DNA from 2 places in the Colwellia sp. MEBiC06753 genome. Region 1 is predicted to be linked to the other one. Evidence: predicted binding sites of a transcription regulator. Region 1 holds the regulator's gene; the other holds the start of a gene.

Region 1 (11,976 bases):
ATCATGGGATTATTTTGGGTACACCCACTAGTACGCTATTAATTTGTAACAAGCCTCAGTTATTTAAGGCTTTAGTTATTTAAGGCCTTGTTTATAAATCGACAACAACATTTCGACTTCCGCACGCGGTAGGTCACACTCTTTCATTATTTCTTCAGCATCAGCTCCTAAGGCTGCTAATTTCGATGCTCGCGTATAAAATTTATCGAGTGGTTCTGCTTCTTGCAATTGCTGAATAGCTTGAGACAATTTACTGCAATCAACTTGAATTGCTTTAATTCTGTGCTCTAATTGCTTAGACACTTGCTCATGTTCCGTTGTAACCAACGCTGAATTTTCTGCAAATTTATTGTGCTGCTCATATAACGATGAAATATTAACTTGCATATCCGCAGTTAACATTTCGGTCGCAGTTAATTGGCTTTGTGTTATTTTCAACGCTTTACTGAGTTGCTGAACTTTCAGAAAAAGTAATGCGATAACTGCAAGAAATATAACCACAACAATAAGCAACACACTGATCTCTAATTGCACAGTAATTTATTCCAACCACAAAAAAAGCCTGACAATCAGGCTTTTTAATTAAACTTACACTTAAAATTGTTTAAGTTCATCCCATTCGTCATCAGACAGTAACTTATTCAAATCAACTAAAATAAGTAACTCACCATCACGATTTGATACGCCTTGGATAAAGCGTGCGCTTTCATCATTACCCACATTGGGAGCAACATCAATTTCAGATGAGCGTAGATAAACCACTTCAGCAACGCTATCAACTAGAATGCCGATAACTTGTTTTTCAGCTTCAATAATAACGATACGGGTATTATCTGTAATTTCTGCACCTTCAAGGCCAAAACGTGCTCGAGTATCAATCACAGTAACTACGTTACCACGTAAATTAATAATACCTAGGACATAATCTGGCGCACCTGGTACTGGCGCAATTTCAGTGTAGCGCAATACTTCTTGTACTTGCATTACATTGATGCCGTAAGTTTCTGTTTCTAATTTAAATGTTACCCATTGCAACACTGCATCATTAGTATCTATTGCTTCACTTGCATTACGTCTTTCATCAGACATACTTCTTGTCCTCAAGTTTGTTTAAGTGATGGTCAAATCACAATTTAATCTTGGTATACGCCTAATCCCTTATCAAGCATTTTAATAAGAGAATCAACATCTAACAACGCACACATTCTGTCTTTAACCAGACCCGCTAACCAAGGTCTTTTGGTGTTATTATCTATCCATTTAACATCAGATTGCTCTAACGTTACAGTATCAACTAAAGTCTCAGCCATTAAACCCCAACGACTATTACTTAACATTATAATATATTGATAATTTATTGAATCTTTTAATTGCTGATCACATTTCTCAGGCATTACCCATAATGCCGTGTCTACCACATTAATTTTTTCTTCACGATACAGCATCACGCCTTTAAACCAATCGGGCTTGCCCATTAATGCATTAATATGATCAACATTATGAATACCGCCAAGTTCGATAAGTGGCACAGCAATGGTTAAGCCCGCAACATCAAAGAACATCGCTTGAAAGCGCCCTTGACGATAATCTTTTTGCTTAACTTCAAATGCCTGCTGACTTTTATGTGTGGTTATTTCTAACGGCTCGGCTTCTACTGTTGGCGGTGCCACTACTGGGGCTACAGGCGTAGTTTTTTGTTTAACTTCTACTTTCGCTTTAGCTTTAGCTTTAGTTGTAACAACCTTTTCTTCGACCGGTAATATTGTCGTCGGTTTAACCGTTTCTAGTAGGCGTTCTAGATTTTTTTGTTCAGGCTCTTTATGCGATACTACTTCTTCATCTTCGGTTAATAATTCCGAAAGATAAGATCTCATTACCTTTTGACTAGCTGCTAATGACTTTGCCATTTACTTCTTCACCGATGATAATTTCAACAAATGTTTCAATAAGCTTTTATAAGCATATACCCCTCTTGAGGCTCCTGCATAATCTGAAGGGACTTTTTGTGAAACACTGGCATTTCTAAAATTCGTATCGATTGGAATAACACCTGGCCAAACTTTTTCACCGTAAATTTCTTGTAGCTTTTGATATGCCATTAAAGAAGCTTTGGTACGCTTATCAAACATAGTTGGTACGATAGTATAAGTGAAAGGCTTTTCTTGCTCACCTTGCATGATTTCCATGGTTTTCATCATGCGATCCAAGCCTTTTAATGCAAGAAACTCAGTTTGCACCGGCACAATAATACGATCAGAGGCTGCCAATGCATTAACCATTAACACCCCTAATACCGGCGGGCAATCCATCAACACAAAGTCGTAATCACCTTCGAGTTTTTGCATGGCTTTTTTGAGCACTAAGCCCATACCACCTTTACTACCTAATGAGCGATCAAGCGTTGCCAAGCCCATAGTGGCGGGCAATATATCAATATTTTTATACTGAGTTGGACAAAGGCTTTGTTCGATTTGCTCTTTAGTTGAAACTTGAACAAAGAGATCATAAACACTTAGCTCTAAATCTTCAGACTCTATACCGAAGTAGTAGCTAAGTGAGGCATGTGGATCGGTATCAACCAATAACACACGGTAGCCTTGCTCTGCCAGCAAGCCACCTAAAGTAATGGTCGATGTCGTTTTACCAACACCGCCCTTTTGATTTGCAACCGTCCAAACGACCAATAGATCACCTAATTAATTTGATTTGTTATTATCGTCTTCATCTCTGGTGGTAATTCTAATGCCACCATTATCAAGCCTAATTATCTTAATTTTATTATCTTCTTTATCAGAATCAACTACTTCGTTAATAGTTTCTACATCTTTAACACTAATAGTTGCCGCATCGATTAATTGCGCTTTGTCTAAACCATACTTAGAAATGGCAATAACCACTTTACGATTTTGTGCACGACCATCTTCAGTTGAGTTATCGGCACTCGGATAATATTGTCCATAGCCTTCTATTGCCATTCGTGCTGGATTAATTCCGAGCTCTTCTAACAACCGCAAAATTGCAGTTGCCCTAAACACAGACAACTCCCAGTTGGAAGAAAATATTTCGTTATTAATTGGTTGATTATCAGTATAGCCTCTAACTCGTAAGTAGTTAGTGACATCTGCTAACACATCTTTGATCACCGATAAAATAGCCTGAGCAGATGATGTTGGAGATGATGAACCGCTGGGGAATAGTAAACCACTATTAAGTTCTATTTCTAACCACTCGCCATCAATTTGTAATTGAGCATAACCAGACTCAACCAAGTCATACAGCGCAGTGTGCAACTCTTGCTCTAGCGAAGATAAATTAGTACCAACTTCGTTGTCAGCCACATTTGACAGTACAGGTTCTCCATCAGTTAACTCATGTCCTGCATCATCTAAAATACCATCGCCATATAAGCGCTTATTAGTTTTGCTTGAGTTAACCGGCAAAATATCTTCACCGTGACCACGGTTTTTAGGCTTTTCTTTATCAGCTTGAAACACACGACCTATTGATTCTGTAACCGTTTCAAACGGCTTTTCATTCACCATAGCCATTGCATAAAGCACTACAAATAAGGCAAATAGTAGCGTCATATAATCAGCGTAAGAAACTAGCCAACGATGAACATCGTCATGTTCGACACTATGGCGTTTAATTCTTACACGGCTCATTGTTCTAGCCTGAATGCAGAAAGTCTATTTTCAATCGCGTGAGGGTTTTCACCTTGTGATATAGCAATAAGCCCTTGCGCCATCATTTCACGATACATGGTTTGTTGATGGATAATACCACGCAACTTATTAGCAACAGGAATGTAAATTAAGTTTGCAAAACCAACACCATAGATTGTCGCGACAAATGCCGTAGCAATACCTTGCCCTAATAAGTCAGGATCAGTTAAATTACCAAGCGCCTGAATAAGGCCAAGTACCGCGCCTAATATACCAATGGTTGGGCTATAGCCGCCCATAGATTCAAATATTTTTGCCGAACGCAAACCGTGTTCGCGATAAAGTTCGATATCAAGTTCAAGTGACGAAATTAATTGTTCTGTTTCAATACCATCAGCTAAATAATTTAACGCTTTATTGGTAAACTTATCTTCAACATCAATAGCAATGTTTTCTAAGACTAAATAACCTGACTCTCGCGACTTATTCGCCCATTCAACGATATCATCAATACCTTTAACTAAATCAAATTGTGGCGGTTGGAACACCCACTTTAATAAAGACATGGCATGAGTAAACTGTGCAGTAGATGACTGCAACATAACCGCACCTACGGTGCCACCAAAAACTATGATAAATGCTGGAAGTTCGAATAAGGCGGCGATGGCACCACCTTCAATACTAAAACCTAAATAAATCGCGAAAAATGCAAGAATAAGTCCAGCTAAACTGAGCTTATCCATTGCCAATTTCCTTTATGATGGTCGCTGCAACTTCATCAAGTGGCAACGATAATTCTGAAATACCGGCAACAGCAACGGCTTGAGGCATACCATAAACAACACAACTTGCCTCATCTTGTGCCCAAATAGTAGCACCTTTATTTTTTAACATACGAGAACCTTCCCTTCCATCGGCCCCCATACCTGTCAATATAATCCCCAAAACATCACCGGAAAATACTTTAGCTGCTGAGCCAAAACTTATATCTACACTTGGTTTATAAGCAACTCTTGCTGAGTCGTCTTCTCTAACCCTAAGTTTTGAAGCATTTTCTGTACCATCAATCATCATCTGCATACCGCCCGGTGCTAAATAAGCCACACCTGACTGTAAACGATCACCATCTTTTGCTTCCTTGACAGAAATTTGACACAGCGAATCTAACCTACTGGCAAATGCTGCAGTAAATGCTGCGGGCATATGCTGAATCATAACGATAGGTAAGGGAAAATTTTTGGGTAGCTGGGTTAATATTTTTTGTAATGCAACCGGGCCTCCTGTCGAAGTACCTATTGCTAACAGTTTATATTTTTTGCCCGAACTTTTTCTAAGTTTACTAGCCCCTAGACTTGCAGATGAAGTCGAAACCTGTGGCTTTGCCAATTCAGTTCGCTTAAATAAGGGTGCTGCCGGTATACTGGTAGCTTTTGGCGTGCTTGGTCTTTTTTTAATAAAACCTCGACGAACTGAGCTACTTTTTCTTGCAAGCTCAAGTACGCGATTTCTTAGTAAGCTCCCCGCATCTTCACTGTTTTTTGCTATTTCATTAAACTTTTTCGGTAAAAAGTCTAGTGCCCCAGCATCGAGTGCTTCAAAAGTTGCTTTAGCACCTTCATGGGTTAGGGAGGAAAACATTAAAATTGCGGTTGGCGTATTTTCCATAATCGCTTTAACCGCTTCAATGCCATTGAGCACTGGCATTTCAATATCCATAGTAATGACATCAGGACGTAACTCAGCTGCTTTCTCAACTGCTTCCTTGCCGTTTACCGCGACATCAATTACTTCAATGTTTGAGTCTTGGTTTAAGATGTCACTGACTCTGCGTCTAAAAAAGCTAGAGTCATCGACGACCAATACTTTATAAGCCATTTACTGTCTCTTAAGTTGGCGTAAAGTTACTTACGTAATTTTCTATATACGTCAGATTTTTTGGCGTAAAACTTCAACATACTTGGTACATCTAGGATAAGCGCTATACCGCCATCACTGGTAATCGTTGCCCCAGCCATGCCTGGCGTACCATGTAATAGTCGATCAAGTGGCTTAATAACGACTTCTTCTTGTCCAATCAAGCTATCTACAACAAAGCCCACTTGTTGGCTACCAAGCTGTACTATCACGACATGACCTTTATCGCGTGGCGCTTGACCACCACCTTTGAGTAGCCATTGATCCAGATAGAATAGTGGAATGGCTTTTTCACGAACAATTATTGTTAGCTGACCATCAACAACATTTGTGTTGGTAAGGTCTAAATGGAATATTTCGTTAACGCCAGCTAATGGCAAGGCAAATATTTGTTCGCCAACTACCACCATTAAGGTCGGTAAGATTGCTAGCGTTAATGGCACCTTAATTTCAAGCACCGTTCCAACACCTAATTCAGAGTCGATATTAACCGTACCATTTAGTTGGGTAATTTTCGTTTTAACAACGTCCATCCCGACACCACGACCGGAAACTTCTGAAATTTCAGTTTTGGTTGAAAAACCTGGCGCAAATATTAAGTTAAATGCTTCTTTTTCAGGCATTCTTGCTGCAGCTTCGGCATCTAAAACACCGCGGTCTATTGCAATACTCTTTAATTTTTCAGCATTCATACCGGCACCATCATCACGAATGGTTAACAGGATATGATCACCTTCTTGTGATGCTGATAGCACCACAGTACCTTCTCTGGGCTTACCATTTGCTTGGCGAACATCTGGTTCTTCAATACCGTGATCCACCGAGTTTCTAACCAAGTGAACCAGTGGATCGGCCAATGCTTCTACTAAGTTTTTATCGAGATCGGTTTCTTCACCTTCTAGTATTAACTTAATTTCTTTGTTCAAGCTTCTTGCTAAGTCGCGAACTACTCGAGGGAAACGACCAAACACTTTCTTGATTGGTTGCATGCGAGTTTTCATGACTGCCCCTTGAAGGTCGGTAGTTACCGCATCTAGGTTAGTAATGGCTTTACTTAGTTCTTCATCTTCTTTTGTTAGACCAAGGCTGGTTAATCGGTTACGTACAAGTACGAGTTCACCAACCATGTTCATAATTTGATCTAGGCGTTTAGTATCAACACGAACCGTAGTTTCAGCTTGAGGAGCAGACTGAGCAGCCGGCTTTTTATCTTTAGCTGGCGCTTTTGCTGGTGCCGCAGCTGCGGGTTTTGCAGCTGGCTGTGATGAAGGTGTTGGTTTAGCTTCTGGTTTAGCGACAGGTTCCGGTGACATCGGTTTATTTGCTGCAGGTGTTGGCGTTGTACTTTTTGACGGCGCTTTTCCTTTACCATGCAATTCATCTAGAAGCGCTTCAAATTCATTATCATCAATTTCATCAGAAGCGGTTGAGCTGGCACTATTGGCTGTAGTTGATGAGAAAGCCCCTTGGCCATGCAGTTCATCTAAAAGTGACTCAAATTCATCATCGGTAATTTCATCACTATTTGATGCTTCACTGCCTGTGTTTACTTCACTAGGGCCCTTATTGGCGCCATGGAGCTCGTCTAGCAGCGCTTCAAATTCATCTTCTGTCATCTCTTCTGAGTCACCATCACTCGACTCACTGATAACTTCTGGTTCGGGTTCTGGCTCGGGCTCCGGAGTTGATGCACTAGCACTCTCAGCGCCTTCAGGTACACTTAACCTGTGTAACTCAGCCAGCAACTCTGGTGGTGCAGGGTCTGCTTGTTCACGGTTTTGTACCGCTGCAAACATGACATTGATTTCATCAAGTGCTTGTAAGATAACATCCATTAACTCTGGTGTTACCGAACGCTGGCCATTTCTTAAAATATCAAAAACATTCTCAGCACCATGACAACAGTCAACCAATTCGGTTAATGACAAAAAGCCAGCGCCGCCTTTGACGGTATGGAAACCTCTAAAGATTGCATTTAATAAATCGGCATTATCAGGATCGTTCTCTAACTCGACTAATTGTTCAGACAAGGCTTCTAAGATTTCACCCGCCTCAATCAAAAAATCCTGTAGAATTTCTTCATCCGCTTCAAAGGACATGCACCAAACTCCTGCTAAAACCCTAAACTCGACAATAAGTCATCAACATCATCTTGGTTGGCAACCACATCATCGCGTTCTTCAGTATTGACAATTGGCCCTTCTACTAGATTTTCACCAGTTTTCAGGGTTGCTTTTTGTTTTTGTTCATTTTCCGACAAGCCAAACGCTGTCAGCATATTAATTAAGCTATCTTCAACTTCGATAACAAGATCAATAACTTTGCGAATAACCTGCCCAGTTAAATCTTGGAAATCTTGCGCCATTAATACATCCGTCATTAACGCATGCATATGCTCAGTTTCTGTTGAAGTAGTTTTCAGTAATTTATCAATATCAATGCATAATTCCTTAAACTCACCAAGCTTAAGGTCATTGTGCATTAACTTATTCCAAAGCGGGTCTACCGCCTTAACTTGTTGCTGGATAGTATCGACAACCGGAAATATTGACTCTACCGCGTCCATTGTTTTATTAGCCGCATCTTCGGTGCGAGTAATTACATAAGTTAGACGTTCTTTTGCGTCAGGAATATCAGCGTTTGCCAAATCATTAATTCTAGAATCCAATTGAAAATTCATCATAGAATCATGTAATTGACGTGTAAGCTTCCCTATTTCTGCAAATAGTTCTGAATTTATAGGGCTTTGAATTTCTGAAAGCAGCTTATCAGCTTCACTTTGCTGTTCATTTTCCAGAAACTCAACCAATTGCTTGGCTTGCTCTAACGTGATATTTCCGCCAGATACTTTAGTCATACCATTCCCTCGCGAGCAGAGTGCTTACCCTAATCGTTCAAAAATTTTATCTAGCTTTTCTTTCAACGTTGCAGCAGTGAAAGGCTTAACGATGTAACCATTTACCCCTGCTTGCGCAGCCATAACGATTTGTTCTTTCTTCGCTTCTGCTGTAATTAACAATACCGGAATATGTGCTAACTTTTCATCTGCGCGAATGGCTTTTAATAAATCGATACCTTGCATGCCTGGCATGTTCCAGTCAGTCACCACAAAGTCAAAGTCACCACCTTGAAGCATAGGTAAGGCTGTACTACCGTCATCAGCTTCTTGAATATTAGTAAAGCCTAAATCGCGTAATAAGTTTTTAACAATTCGTCTCATTGTTGAAAAGTCATCAACAACTAGCACTTTCATATTTTTATCCAAGGCACCCTCCGGTGAATTATCTTAATAAGTTTACAAACTATTTTACTTAACTTTGCCAAGATTGCATACGAGCTTTTAAACGATGCATAGCTTGACTGTGTATTTGACTGACTCTAGACTCACTAACGTCTAAAACTTCACCAATTTCTTTCAAATTAAGCTCTTCGTCATAATAGAGTGACAGTACTAAAGCTTCTCGCTCAGGTAAAGTCGAAATACACTCTGACAGTCTTTTTTTAAATGTAACTTGTTCAATTGTATGATACGGGTCATCGCTTTCATAGCCGTCTTCATATGTGATGACATCATCACTAACGCCTAAGTCTTCGATACCGATGATTTTACCCGAACTGACATCGTTTAGGATATGATGGTATTCATTTAATGAAATATCAAGTTTTTCAGCTACTTCTGCATCGGTAACATCTCTGCCATATTTAGCTTCTAATGCCTTGATTGCATCACTGATCATTCGACTATTTTTATGAACCGAGCGTGGGGTCCAGTCACCTTTTCGAATTTCATCCAGCATAGCACCGCGAATACGAATGCCTGCAAAGGTTTCAAAACTGGCGCCTTTAGCGTTATCAAAATTGCTAGCAGCTTCTAGCAATCCTATCATGCCCGACTGAATCAGGTCATCAACAATGACACTTGCCGGTAATCGTGACAAAAGATGGTAAGCGATACGCTTAACAAGAACCGTATATTCTTGTATTAACGTCGACTTATCTTGATAGCTAGTATAAGCATTGGCTTTAACCACTTAAGCTCCGTACCCAGTTATTTATCTAGAAGTTGCTCGATAAAAAATTCTAAATGGCCTGATGGCACATTAGGTATTGGCCACTGGTTAACTTTGGTTGCTAACTCAGTGAACGCTTTAGCCGCTGGAGATTCAGGGAACGCTTCTACAATGGCCTGTTGTTTACGAACTGATTTTCGAATGTTTTCATCAAACGGCACAATAGCCACTAGCTCAATTGCCACATCTAGAAAACGATCGGTTACTTTGGTTAGTTTAGCAAATAATTGCTGTCCTTCTTTGATGCTACGCACCATATTGGCAACTACTTTAAATTTAAATACGCCATGGTCACGGCTTAACAATTTCATCAATGCGTAACAATCGGTAATAGAAGTAGGTTCATCACACACCACTAACATAACGTTTTGCGCTGCACGAGAAAAGCTTAATACCATGTCAGAAATGCCGGCGGCAGTATCAACAATCAACACATCAAAGTCGGTTTGCATATCACTAAAAGCGCGAATCAAGCCGGCATGCTCTGATGGCGTTAAATCAACCATAGATTGAGTACCAGAAGTAGCAGGAATAATTTTAATCCCACATGGTCCTTCAATAATAATGTCATCTAATTCGCAATCGCCACTGAGCACATGAGAAATATTCTTTTGAACACGTAAGCCCAGCATTACGTCGACATTAGCAAGACCTAAGTCGGCATCTAAAACCAGTACTTTCTTTCCTTGTTTAGCTAGCGCTATAGCGGTATTTAACGAAACGTTCGTTTTACCTACCCCACCTTTGCCGCCAGAAACTGCGATTACTTTGACTTGTTTTAAATCTTGCATTTTTCTTAAGCCGCTCGCTTGGTCTATCATCTACAACTTCTCATGGTTAACCAAAAGCAGCCGATGCTATTGGTTGTTTATTAGCAACAAAATTGAATTTCATTGCTGATTTGTTTGCTATTTTCTCTGCAAGACTAACCAATTTTTCAGCATTTGCAACTTTAATATCTTCCGGTACGCGTTGACCGTCTGTTAGATAACCAATTGGCAATGCATTTTGAATTGAAGTAGAGATAATTTCGCCCATACTTAGCCCTTCATCCAGCTTAGTAAAGATACATCCACACAATGGCACTTTCTTAAAGCGCTCGACATTTTCTTGCATTACAGCTTGTTGAGTATTAGCGGCTAATACTAAATAATTGCGAATGCGTAGGCGAGAATTTGACACTAATGCCGATAAGTTTTCAGCAAGGCGCATATCTCGTTGTCCCATGCCTGCGGTATCAATTAATACTAATTTTTTGTTGCTGTATTGTTGTAGCAGTGCTTCTAATACTTGGGCATCTTTCGCTAGCTTGACCGAGCAACCAATAATTTTGCCGTAGGTCTCGAGTTGCTCAAACCCACCGATGCGGTAAGTATCAGTTGATATTAACAACAACTCATCTGCCCCATGAATTTGGGCAAAGCGTGCAGCAAGCTTGGCCAATGTTGTCGTTTTCCCTACTCCAGTAGGGCCGACAAGCGACACAACACCACCACGGTGAATAATATCATTATTGGTCGTGTTAATTTGACTAGTTAACAACTGCAACGCACTGTTCCAGCTTTGCTCATCGGATAAATGATTGGGGACAAAACCCGCTACTTGATCGGCTAACTGCTCATTAATTCCCATCGCAACTAGCTTATCAATTAGCATTGCGCGGCTTGGGTCTTTTTGCGCCATATCTTGCCACATCAAACCAGATACCTGATGTTCTAGCAATTGGCGAATAGAGGCCATTTCCGCTTTCATTTGATTAAAATCATCCATGCTGACGACACTACTATTGCCAGAAATATTTGCTTTTGTGGTATTACCAGCAAATGTCTGATGGGCAGAGGTTTGGTTGGCGAAACTTGGGCTGGCAAATTCATCACCATTATTAGCTACTTGCTCACTATGTTGAGTATATTGCTCTTGCTGACCTTGGTTTTGCTGTCCTTGATTTTGCTGTACAAGCCGATCCGTGAATTGTTTTAACTGCTGTTCTAAATCCATAGCGTTGCTATTGTTAGCTGCCTGGTTAGCAGCTGACTGAGTACCATTAGTATTAGTTGTTGCACCATTTTGCTGTTGAACATTTCTTGCTAATAGCGCTGATAGACTGTCTGCTGGCGAGGTATGCTGTTCATTAGCTTCTTCATTAACGCTACCTTGCACACTATCGTTTGTCCTTGCGTTTGCAACTTGGGATGAAATTGAAGAAGCGGGTGGTTGCGACAGTTGTACAACATCATCGGCCAAATCATTATTTGACTTAACTTGAGGCGCTGACACAGGAGCTGAACTGGCACTATTGTCTTGCGCCGCCATAATTTCAACACCTT
Region 2 (11,976 bases), on a different contig from region 1:
TCTGCACCAAGGGCAATTTTTGATAAGATGTCAAAACCAGTCGTTATTTTTCCTGAAGCGATCAACTTAATTTGATCCCGTAAATTTGCGCCAAGCAGGGCATTGTGAACAAAGTTCAAACCTTCAATTAATGGCATACCTAAACGATTGCTAAATTCATAAGGGGCTGCACCCGTACCGCCTTCTGCGCCATCTATGGTAATAAAATCAGGAGTTATACCTGTAGCAATCATCGCTTTAACAATGGCAAAAAACTCATGGCGACGACCAATACATAATTTAAAGCCAATTGGTTTACCATCGCTGAGCTCGCGTAATTGTGCAATAAATGCCAATAAACCTTCCGGGCCGTTAAAGGCAGTGTGACTCGGCGGTGAAATACAATCTTTATCTTGAGGAATTAATCGAATTCGGGCAATTTCATTGGTTATTTTCGCGGCTGGCAATATTCCACCGTGAGAGGGTTTAGCGCCTTGTGATAGTTTAATTTCAATCATTTTAACTTGGGGGAGTGCAGCTGTTTTAGCAAATAATTCGGGGCTAAAGCCTCCTTCTGGTGTTCGACAGCCAAAATAACCCGTACCGATTTGCCAGCATAAGTCCGCACCATATTGTTGATGGTAGGGGCTTAACCCACCTTCACCGGTATTATGATAAAAACTTCCGAGTTGGGCCCCATGATTAAGCGCTAGTATAGAGTTTTTTGATAAGGCGCCAAAACTCATGGCAGAAATATTTAGTCGAGATGCCAGATAAATTTGTTTGCACTTACTGCCACCAATAGCAACTCTCATTTGCTGCGCAGCAACTTGTTTAGGATAGAGTGAGTGATAGGCAAATTCGATACCGCTAGCCAATAAATTATATTGTGTGCCAAAGGGCATGGTGTCATTAACCCCTTCGGCGCGATCATAAATTATTTTGCGTTGCTCTCTATTAAATGGCGCGCCATCATGTGGACCTTCAACAAAATATTGATGAATTTCCGGGCTAATAAATTCCAGCATATAACGTAAATGACCGACAATCGGGTAGTTGCGTAAGACATTGTGCTTGGATATATAAATGTCATAAATTGCGACAGTGCTTAGAATAAGAAATATGATGTTTAGCCAGACGAATGCCGGCCAGAAATAGCTGATTACGCCATTAAGTAAAAATGCCAATAGCAGGGTGGTTACTATGGTTTTTCGCATATAAACGCTCCTGATAGTCAGGTATTTACCGTCTTTTGCTTGATTGAACATGAATAACTATCAGGCAGGGCAAATAACTAGCGACGTTTTGGTAAAGCAAAATATGATTAAATTAACCTGCTAATAAGTTAGCATTAAATTATTGATTTTTCATTGGTATATTGTGATTTTATCTACAGCAAAGTTCAACACGCTCTGGCCATTGTTAGTCATTATTGGCTGGTGGGCAGCGGCCAATTTCAATATCTTCTTCATCACCATTAGCTTCAACTAACTTAACGTCAAATTGCCATAAGTAATGTAGATGCTTTAATACTTCATCAGTACTGTCTGCTAGTGGAATATCGTTTTGTGGGGTGTATTTTAATGTTAAAGAACGATCGCCATTGATATCGGCTTCAATAATTTGAATATTTACCTCTAAATTACTTAAATTGTATTGGTTAGATAAGGTTGAGCGAATATCTTGGTAGCCAGCGTCATTATGAATTGCAGTCACTTCGACATAACTATTTTTACCATTGTCTTTTATGTGAAATAGTTTGAAGTCCCGAATCACTTTTGGCGATAAAAACTGACTAATGAAACTTTCGTCTTTGAAATTCTCCATAGCAAAGTGCACAGTTTCCAGCCAGTCTTTACCAGCAATTTCCGGAAACCAGCGTTTATCCTCTTCAGTGGGGTTTTCGCAAATTCGCCGAATATCAATAAACATATTAAAGCCCAACGCATATGGGTTGATACCAGAATAGTAAGGGCTATTGTAATCGGGCTGTGCAACGACATTGGTATGACTGTGTAAAAACTCCAGCATAAATTTGTCGGTAACTAAGCCCTCATCATATAAGTGATTGAGAATGGTGTAATGCCAGAAGCACGCCCAACCTTCATTCATCACTTGGGTTTGCTTTTGCGGATAAAAGTATTGCGAAATTTTACGGACAATACGGACAATTTCTCGTTGCCAGGGTTTTAAGAGTGGTGCATTTTTTTCAATAAAATATAACAGGTTTTCTTGAGGCTCACTGGGAAAATGTTGGCGCTTCTTCGATTTGTTTTTTTCGGTTTCTGGCAAAGTACGCCACAGTGAATTTACTTGCGACTGTAAGTATTCCTCACGTTCTTTTTGGCGCTTTAGCTCTTCATCTAACGATATTTTCTGAGGGCGTTTATAGCGATCAACCCCGTGGTTCATTAACGCGTGGCAGGCATCCAATGTCGCTTCAACTTCATCAATACCATATTTATGCTCACATTCAGCAATATAATGTTTGGCAAATAATAAGTAATCGATAATCGAACTGGCGTCTGTCCACGACTTAAATAAATAATTTCCTTTGAAAAATGAATTGTGGCCATAACAGGCATGAGCCATAACCAGTGCTTGCATGGTCATGGTATTTTCTTCCATTAAATACGAAATGCAAGGGTCGGAATTAATGACAATTTCATAAGCTAAGCCCATTTGACCGCGCTTGTACGTTTGCTCGGTTTGAATAAACTTTTTACCAAATGTCCAGTGGTTATAACCAATTGGCATGCCAACGCTAGCATAAGCGTCCATCATTTGTTCGGCAGTGATCACTTCTATTTGATTAACATAAGTATCAAGACGGTAATGCTCAGCGACCCGAGCAATTTCCGCTTGGTAAAGCTCAAGTTTATCAAAGGTCCAATCAGGACTGTCATCTAACGGAGTGCGTTTTTTCATAGAATGTCCTTACGCCGCCGATTTTTCATCTTTGCGAAATAGCTCTCTAAATACTGGGTAGATATCTTCAACGGTTCGAATATGACGCATCGCAAAATAGCTGCACTGATTAGCAACGTCTTGATATTGGTGCCATAAGGTTTGATGAGCGCGTTGGGTGATTTCGATATAACTGAAGTACCGAGCTTTGGGGAGAATATTTTCTAACAGTATTTGTTTACATAATGGCGAGTCATCCGCCCAGTTATCGCCATCAGAGGCTTGCGCGCCATAAATGTTCCAGTCATTAGCGCTATATCGATCTTGAATAATTTCATCCATTAGCTTTAACGCACTTGAGGCAATAGTGCCGCCAGTTTCCTGAGAGTAGAAAAATTCCTGTTCATCCACTTCTTTTGCTTGGGTGTGGTGGCGAATGTAAACCACATCGATTTGTTTGTAAGTGCGAGTTAAAAATAAGTACAACAACAGATAAAAACGTTTAGCGATATCTTTGGTTGCTTGGTCCATTGAGCCTGAAACGTCCATTAAACAAAACATCACGGCTTTTGATGTCGGTACCGGTTGTTTGGCATAGTTGCGATAGCGCAAATCGAAAGTATCAATAAAGGGCACTTTATCTATTTTGGCTTTCAGTTCGGCTATTTGTTGATCAAGGGCTGCGATTTCACTGATATGTTCATGTTTGTCGTTAATCAGCTGTTCGCGCGCTTGTTCTAATTCATGTAATTGCCGGCGCTTATCTGAGGTCATGGCGATGCGACGGGCAATGGAGCCTTGTAGTGATTTCACAATATCAATATTGGCGGGTACGCCTTCGGCAGTATAGCCACTGCGCACGGTTTTATATTCAATCAGTTTATCTAGCTGATTTTTTTCTAAATTGGGTAAGGCAAGGTCTTCAAACAATAAGTCGAGATATTCGTCTTTTGAAATAGAAAAAACAAAGTCATCTTCGCCTTCACCTGTGTTGCTGGCATCTCCTTGACCTGAGCCTTGCCCAGCACCTTGCGGCGGTCGATTAATTCTATCGCCAGGGGTAAATTGATCATTGCCTGGATGAACTCGGTCGCGAATACCACCTTTTCCTTGGTGAAAGATTGGCTCGGTTAAATCCTTCCGCGGAATGGTAATACTCTCGCCACTTTCGACATCGGTGACGCCACGCTTATTGATGGCATCAGCGACTGACTTTTTGATCTGACTTTTATAGCGGCGAATAAAGCGCTGGCGATTCACCGTGCTTTTATTCTTGCTATTAAGTCGTCTATCAATAAAGTTGGCCATGTTACTGCTCCTTAAACTGTTACTTGCTAATTTAAGAAGATTTTCTGACGCGTAGATACCATTCAGACAGCAGTCTAACTTGTTTTTTGGTATAACCTTTAGCCATCATGCGCTCAACAAAGTCATCATGTTTTTGCTGATCATCGCTTGAGGTTTTGGTGTTAAATGAAATCACCGGCAATAAGTCTTCGGTATTTGAAAACATTTTTTTCTCAATAACGGTGCGCAGTTTTTCATAACTGGTCCATGTTGGGTTTTTGCCATTGTTATTAGCTTTAGCACGCAAGACAAAATTGACGATTTCATTACGGAAATCTTTGGGGTTACTGATACCCGCGGTTTTTTCTATTTTCTCCAGTTCATTGTTTAACGCTTCGCGGTCAAACAGTTGGCCAGTTTCAGCGTCGCGGTATTCTTGGTCTTGGATCCAAAAATCTGCATAAGTGACGTAACGATCAAAAATGTTTTGACCATATTCAGAATACGACTCTAAATAAGCGGTTTGAATTTCTTTACCGATAAATTCGATATATTGCGGTGTTAAATAACCTTTTAGAAAGTTAAGGTAACGTTCTTGGGTTTCTTTGGGTAATTGCTCTCGCTCAATTTGCTGTTCGAGCACATAGAACAAGTGAACTGGGTTTGCAGCAACTTCCATATGATCAAAGTTAAAAACCCGAGATAAAATCTTAAATGCAAAACGAGTGGACAAGCCGCTCATGCCTTCATCAACACCAGCATAATCGCGGTATTCTTGGTAGGATTTTGCTTTAGGATCGGTATCTTTTAAGCTTTCCCCATCATAGACCCGCATTTTTGAGTAAATACTGGAGTTTTCAGGTTCCTTTAACCGTGACAGCACTGAAAATTGCGCTAGCGTTTCTAAGGTATCAGGCGCACATTGCGCATTTTTTAATTCGCTGTTATCTAATAGTTTTTTATAAATCTTAACTTCTTCGGAAACTCGCATACAATAAGGTACTTTAACGATGTAAACCCTATCCAAAAATGCTTCGTTGTTTTTGTTATTTCTAAAAGTTTGCCATTCAGATTCATTGGAATGCGCTAAAATCATGCCGTTAAACGGCAGGGCAGATAAACCTTCGGTTGGGTTGTAGTTGCCTTCTTGCGTGGCAGTTAATAAAGGATGTAGTACCTTAATCGGCGCTTTAAACATCTCGACAAATTCCATTACCCCTTGGTTGGCCCGACACAATGCGCCAGAATAGCTGTAGGCATCAGGATCGTTTTGGGCGTAATGTTCAAGTTGGCGAATATCCACTTTACCTACTAACGCTGAAATATCTTGATTGTTATCATCTCCCGGCTCAGTTTTAGCAATGGCAATTTGGTCAAGAATTGACGGGTAAACTTTGACCACTTTAAATTGAGCAATATCGCCTTTAAATTCATGTAAACGTTTCGCTGCCCAGGGCGAAATTATTGGATTTAAATAGCGTGCTGGTATTTTGTAGTCATCTTGTAGTATTTTGCCGTCAGATTCTGGATTAAATAAGCAAAACGGATGGTCATTAACTGGGCTACGAACGCCATTAGCGCTTAGTACATAAATCGGCTCTTGTTGCATGAGTGCTTTTAGCTTTTCAGCTAGCGATGATTTACCACCGCCAACTGGGCCAAGCAAATAAAGAATTTGCTTTTGCTCTTCTAAGCCTTGAGCGGCATGTTTTAAATAGGAAACTATTTGTTCTATGGCTTCTTCCATGCCATAGAAGTCTTTAAAAGCTGGATAGCGAGCAATAACTCTATTAGAAAAAATTCGGCTAAGGCTAGGCACTGGCGAAGTGTCGATCATTTCGGGTTCGCCAATGGCCTTTAATAGGCGCTCTGCGCTGCTGGCATAAGCCATTTTATCTTCACGGCAAATATCTAGAAATTCTTGCAGTGAATACTCTTCTTGCTGTGCTTGTTCGTAGCGCGATTGATAATGCTTAAATATACTCATAACCGCCTCCAAATAGAACTCAGGTCACGTTAAATTAGACCGCGAATAAGTGATTTCTATTGTTAAGTTTAGTAGCAATTTGCTTAACTGTGAGAAAAACAACAAGAAATTTTGTAAATGAAATTTAGAGGTGACGGGTTATTGTTAGGCAAAAAGAAGATATAAAAAAGCCAGCAGATGCGCTGGCTTTTCAGTGGGATAAGCTGTCGACTAATTAAGCGAAGTTTGCTGACGCAAAATCCCAGTTAATTAAAGCCCAGAATGCTTCCATGTAGCTAGGACGTAAATTACGGTAATCAATGTAGTAAGCATGTTCCCATAAATCGACTGTCATTAACGGTGTTAAGCTGTCATCAGTTAATGGGGTTGCCGCGTTTGAGGTGTTAACAATGTCTACACCGCCGTCAGCTGTTTTGACTAACCACGTCCAGCTTGAACCAAAGTTGTTCACTGCTTTGTCGTTAAACGCTGCTTTGAACTCTTCAAAAGAACCAAATTTTGCATTGATAGCATCGGCTAATGCGCCTGTAGGCTCGCCACCACCATTAGGGCTTAAGCTGTTCCAGTAGAATGTGTGGTTCCAAATTTGCGCTGCGTTATTAAATACACCGCCTTCTGAAGATTTTACGATGTCTTCTAAAGATTTACCTTCAAAATCAGTGCCTTCAATTAAGCCGTTTAATTTTACAACGTAAGTGTTGTGATGCTTACCATAGTGAAACTCTAACGTTTCTTGTGAAATGTGTGGTGCTAATGCATCCATAGCATATGGTAACGCTGGTAATTCGATAGCCATTATTATCTCCAGAATTTTATATTGATTAGAAAATATTGTTCTTAAACAAAGCCGAAGTTTAACTTTGTTTTTCTGAAAAACCGAGTAAAATACTCAAGTTTTTGAAGCCATGCTTAGTTTACCGAAATATATAGGTATTACTAGCGTTATTATCAAGGCTTTAACCTGAATAATTAGATGATTTTTATTTGATTACATCGAGCCATTGAATTTTTATGGCGCAGCCCATATTAAATAAATCAATCAAACGACACCACAAGAGGTAACTATGGAAACGATTGAACGCATTAAAGAGCAAATTGCTGAAAACCCAATTTTGTTATATATGAAAGGCTCTCCTAAGCTACCAAGTTGTGGTTTTTCTGCTCAGGCTTCTCAAGCGCTAATGTCTTGTGGCGAGAAGTTTGCGTTTGTTGATATTTTGCAAAATCCAGATATTCGTGCTGAATTACCTGCGTATGCTGATTGGCCTACCTTCCCGCAATTATGGGTAGAAGGTGAGTTAATTGGCGGTTGCGACATTATTTTAGAAATGTTCCAACAAGGCGAGTTGCAAACAATCATCAAAGAAACTGCTGAGAAACATAAAACGGAAGAAAATTCGTAAAAAATTTTTATCAGGCATTGAAATAATTTTTTGTATCACAATACTTGTGATGTGAATTCACTTTTAATGAGGCTTTGCCTTGTTAACACTTAATAAAATATTGGAGAATAAAATGAGTGTATTAGTTGGTCGTCCGGCTCCTGACTTTACTGCCGCAGCTGTATTAGGTAGTGGTGAAATCGTAGATAGCTTCACGTTATCTGAAGCAATCAAAGGCAAAAAAGCGGTTGTATTTTTCTATCCTTTAGACTTTACATTTGTTTGTCCTTCTGAGTTATTAGCATTTGATCACCGTATGGAAGAGTTCAAAAGCCGTGGCGTAGAAGTTATCGGTGTTTCAATTGACTCACAATTCAGCCACAACGCATGGCGTAACACGCCAGTTAACGAAGGTGGTATTGGACCAGTTCAATACACTTTAGTTGCTGACGTTAAACATGAAATTTGTCAAGCGTACGATGTTGAGCATCCAGAAGCTGGCGTTGCTTTCCGTGGCTCTTTCTTAATTGATGAAGACGGTGTTGTTCGTCACCAAGTAGTTAACGATTTACCGCTTGGCCGTAACGTTGATGAAATGATCCGTATGGTTGACGCTTTACAATTCCACTCTGAGCACGGCGAAGTATGTCCAGCGGGTTGGAACAAAGGCGACAAAGGTATGACAGCTTCTCCAGAAGGTGTTGCTTCTTATCTAGCTGACAACGCTGATAACTTATAATCAGTTACTAAGCTATATTAGCTAAATAAAAAAGTAGTGAACTAAAAACCAGCGAAAATGCTGGTTTTTTTATGGCTGAAACTTGTTACCTGAACAGGTTAACTAGACTGGCCAGCCGCCGAGAGCTTTCCATTTATTAACGATTTTACAAAATAGCTCAGCGGTTTTTTCAGTATCATACAGCGCAGAATGTGCTTCTTTATTATCAAACTCTAGTTCAGCGGCAACACAAGCTTTAGCTAATACCGTTTGGCCATAAGCAAGTCCTGCTAACGTTGCTGTATCAAAGCTAACAAAAGGGTGGAATGGGCTGCGTTTGATATTACAGCGCTCAGTGGCAGCATTAAGAAAACCTAAGTCAAATGCGGCATTGTGGGCAACAATAATAGCGCGCTGGCAACCAGCCGCTTTCATTTTTTTACGGACTAGTTTGAATATTTCTTTTAGCGCGTGTGCTTCTTGCACGTTACCACGAAGTGGATGGTGCGGATCGATGCCGGTAAAGGCTAAAGCAGAAGGCTCTAAATTGGCACCTTCAAACGGCTCAATATTAAAGCAAATGCTTTCATCAATCGAGAATTCACCGGTTTCATCATTTAAATGTAATACACTGGCCGCTATTTCTAGTAAAGCATCGGTATTTGCATTGAAACCGGCGGTTTCAACATCAATTACCACAGGGAAGTAACCACGAAATCGTTGGGCAAATAGGGATTTTTCAACAACAGGCTCTGCTGGCGTTGTTACAGCTTCTGGCATCATTTATTTTGTATAGTTCGACTAAGGCGGCTATTATCGCAAAAAATTAAGCTAAACTCGATAACACCGTTTAAAAAACCCAGATTTGCGATTAAAGTTAATAGTGAAGTTGCCGATAAAAGTTAGTCTGTATTAGTTTAAGCGCCGAAATATGAAAAAAATATTATCCTTTGTTATAAGTGCTTTGCTTGCCGGAAATTCACAGGCGGGAATACGGCAATATAGCGCTTCTCTTGAAAACTCACACTGGCAGGTGTCGAGTAATACGCGACTTAATTGCACCTTATCCCATGTTATTCCCAATTACGGTGAAGCTATTTTTTCCAGTAAGGCCAGCCGCGATAACAATATGTTGTTTGAATTAGATATGTTGCGCTTGCCTGATAACTATTCATTAGCAGAGGTGCGCTCTGTTGCTCCTAGTTATAAACCGGGCTTTAATGACTACAAACTTGCTGATCTTAAGCTGTATAAACAATTTTCTCCGAGCCTAGGTAAAAAAATTGCGTGGACTATGCTGAATGAGCTTGAGCAAGGTATGAACCCGACGTTTTATTACAATGGCTGGTACAGTGAAAACGATAAAATTGCTGTTGGCTTGTCAACCGCAAGGTTTAGCCGAGCCTATAAAGAATTTATTGGCTGTGTTGGTAATTTACTGAATTACAGTTTTGAAGATATTGCTTACACCGTACTTAACTATCAATCAAACAGTGACAAGTTTACTAAGTCGTCTGAACGTAGAATGGCAATGATCACTGAGTACCTGAAGCTTGATCAAGACTTAGAGCTGGTGCTTATTGATGCATATTCTGATAGTTACGGTGGTCGTTGGAATAACTTGAAATTATCAGAGCGCCGGGCAAACAAAATTAGAGAATACTTTGTTAGTAATGGTATTGAAGCCAGTAGAATAGAAGCCTCGGGCTTTGGTGAGAAGCGCCATATTGCGTCGAACGAGACAACTTTAGGGCGTGGTCAAAACAGACGTGTAGTTATTCAAATGGAAAAACCAATACAATTTTAGACAGATAATCTGATGAATTGAGTTGAATACGGCGGTAGATTAGGTTTAATCTACCGCCGTATTTTTTTAACTGTAATAAAGAGTTGAAGATGAAAAAAATTCTAACGGGTGCTCTGATTTATTTCTTTGCCGCGCTGACAGTGCAAGCCAAAGTTAATGATGCATTCACTTATGCTAATTATGATCAAGTTGTTATTACTAACACATACTTAGACCTTGCCGTTGACTTTGAACAAAAAGCACTCAAAGGTTTTGCTGAGTTAGACCTAAAGTGGTTGACCAAAACTAATCAGCCTATTTTTTTAGATACGCGAGATTTAGTGATAGAACGGGTATTAGCTAAAACAGCTAATGATGACTGGCTTAAAGCTGAATTTAATTTAGCTAAGCGTGACAGTGTTTTAGGCAGTAAATTAACCGTAAATTCGCCAGTTAAACCAAGCAAGTTACGTATTTACTATCAATCAACCCCTGAGGCCTCGGGTTTACAGTGGTTAACTCCTGAGCAAACTGCTGGCAAGAAAATGCCATTTATGTTTAGTCAGAATCAAGCGATTCATGCGCGTTCTTGGATCCCAACTCAAGATACACCAAGTGTTCGTATGACTTATAGCGCCCGTATTACCACGCCAGATAATATTATGGCGGTGATGAGTGCCAATAATAAGCCTGATACCATGCGCGATGGTGATTATTACTTTGAAATGCCACAGGCGGTGCCGCCTTATCTTATTGCTATTGCTGCTGGCGATATTGTCTTTAAACCTATGAGTGAGATCACAGGTGTTTATACTGAACCAAGTTTAATTGATGCGGCTGTTGCAGAGTTTGATGATACGCAAGCCATGATCGATGCAACTGAAAAGATGTATGGCCCGTACCGCTGGGGGCGTTATGATTTGTTAATCTTACCGCCAAGCTTCCCTATTGGTGGTATGGAAAACCCGCGTTTATCTTTTATTACGCCAACAGTTATTGCTGGTGATAAAAGCTTAGTGAACTTAATTGCTCATGAATTAGCACATTCTTGGTCAGGTAATTTAGTGACTAATGAAACGTGGCGTGATTTATGGCTTAATGAAGGTTTCACTAGCTATGTGGAAAATCGCATTATGGAACGAGTATTTGGTCGTGATCGTGCGCTAATGGAACAAGCACTTGATGCGCAGGGCTTAAATTATGAAATTGCTGAACTAGCACCAGGTGATACTCAGCTTTATATCGACCTAAAAGGCCGAGATCCTGATGATGCGTTTACTGGCGTGCCATATACCAAAGGTCAATTATTCCTCATCTATTTAGAGCAAAAGTTTGGCCGTGAAGTATTCGACCCATTTATGCGTCAATATTTCGATGACCATGCATTTCAGTCGTTAGGCACACTGGAATTCGTTGAGTATTTAATGACAGAGTTAGTGGATAAGCATCCTGGCATAGTGACAAAAGCAAAAATTAATGAATGGATTTTTGAACAAGGTTTACCAAGTGATGTACCTCGCGCTAAGTCTGACGCATTTACCACGATAGATAGGCAGATTAGTGCCTATATTGGCGATAAAATGACATTGTCTGAACTGCCTACAACAAACTGGACATTGCATGAGTGGTTACACTTTATTAATAACCTGCCGCTAAACATTAGTTTAGATAAAATGGCTGAATTAGATAACGCATATAGGCTGACTACCAGCAAAAATGCTGAAATCGCCCACGCGTGGTATTTATTATCATTACGCGCTGGTTATCAGGCAATTTACCCAGCTATGGAGAAGCATTTGATCAATATTGGTCGTCAAAAGCTTATTGTGCAATTGTACAAAACCTTAGCTGAAACCCCTGAAGGAAAAGCTTGGGCAATCAAGGTTTATCAAAAAGCTCGGGCGGGATACCACCCACTGGCACAAACTAC

What was found. Region 1 encodes FliA, which starts transcription of late flagellar genes. Its sites were predicted from a motif close to CTAAAGNTNNNNNNNNNNNNGCCGATA; they were not measured.
Region 2: a site for FliA is predicted at 9,132-9,158, ahead of ACOB82_RS01480 (flagellar protein MotY). Genes of this name have one in related genera too.

The regions. Positions count from the first base shown of each region.
Region 1 covers NZ_JBQMTM010000013.1:33,531-45,506, forward strand. Annotated here, with positions in the region: gene ACOB82_RS11175 (DUF2802 domain-containing protein) at 76-534, opposite strand; gene ACOB82_RS11180 (chemotaxis protein CheW) at 595-1,089, opposite strand; gene ACOB82_RS11185 (chemotaxis protein CheW) at 1,134-1,874, opposite strand; gene ACOB82_RS11190 (ParA family protein) at 1,908-2,684, opposite strand; gene ACOB82_RS11195 (flagellar motor protein MotB) at 2,697-3,665, opposite strand; gene ACOB82_RS11200 (flagellar motor protein) at 3,662-4,408, opposite strand; gene ACOB82_RS11205 (protein-glutamate methylesterase/protein-glutamine glutaminase) at 4,401-5,540, opposite strand; gene ACOB82_RS11210 (chemotaxis protein CheA) at 5,567-7,678, opposite strand; gene ACOB82_RS11215 (protein phosphatase CheZ) at 7,693-8,436, opposite strand; gene cheY (chemotaxis response regulator CheY) at 8,461-8,844, opposite strand; gene ACOB82_RS11225 (RNA polymerase sigma factor FliA) at 8,891-9,610, opposite strand; gene ACOB82_RS11230 (MinD/ParA family protein) at 9,628-10,470, opposite strand; gene flhF (flagellar biosynthesis protein FlhF) at 10,487-11,976, opposite strand, start outside.
Region 2 covers NZ_JBQMTM010000001.1:306,744-318,719, forward strand. Annotated here, with positions in the region: gene ACOB82_RS01440 (FMN-binding glutamate synthase family protein) at 1-1,196, opposite strand, end outside; gene ACOB82_RS01445 (SpoVR family protein) at 1,402-2,907, opposite strand; gene ACOB82_RS01450 (YeaH/YhbH family protein) at 2,917-4,194, opposite strand; gene ACOB82_RS01455 (PrkA family serine protein kinase) at 4,226-6,160, opposite strand; gene ACOB82_RS01460 (Fe-Mn family superoxide dismutase) at 6,375-6,956, opposite strand; gene ACOB82_RS01465 (Grx4 family monothiol glutaredoxin) at 7,225-7,563, shown strand; gene ACOB82_RS01470 (peroxiredoxin C) at 7,676-8,281, shown strand; gene rnt (ribonuclease T) at 8,384-9,043, opposite strand; gene ACOB82_RS01480 (flagellar protein MotY) at 9,192-10,067, shown strand; gene ACOB82_RS01485 (M1 family metallopeptidase) at 10,157-11,976, shown strand, end outside.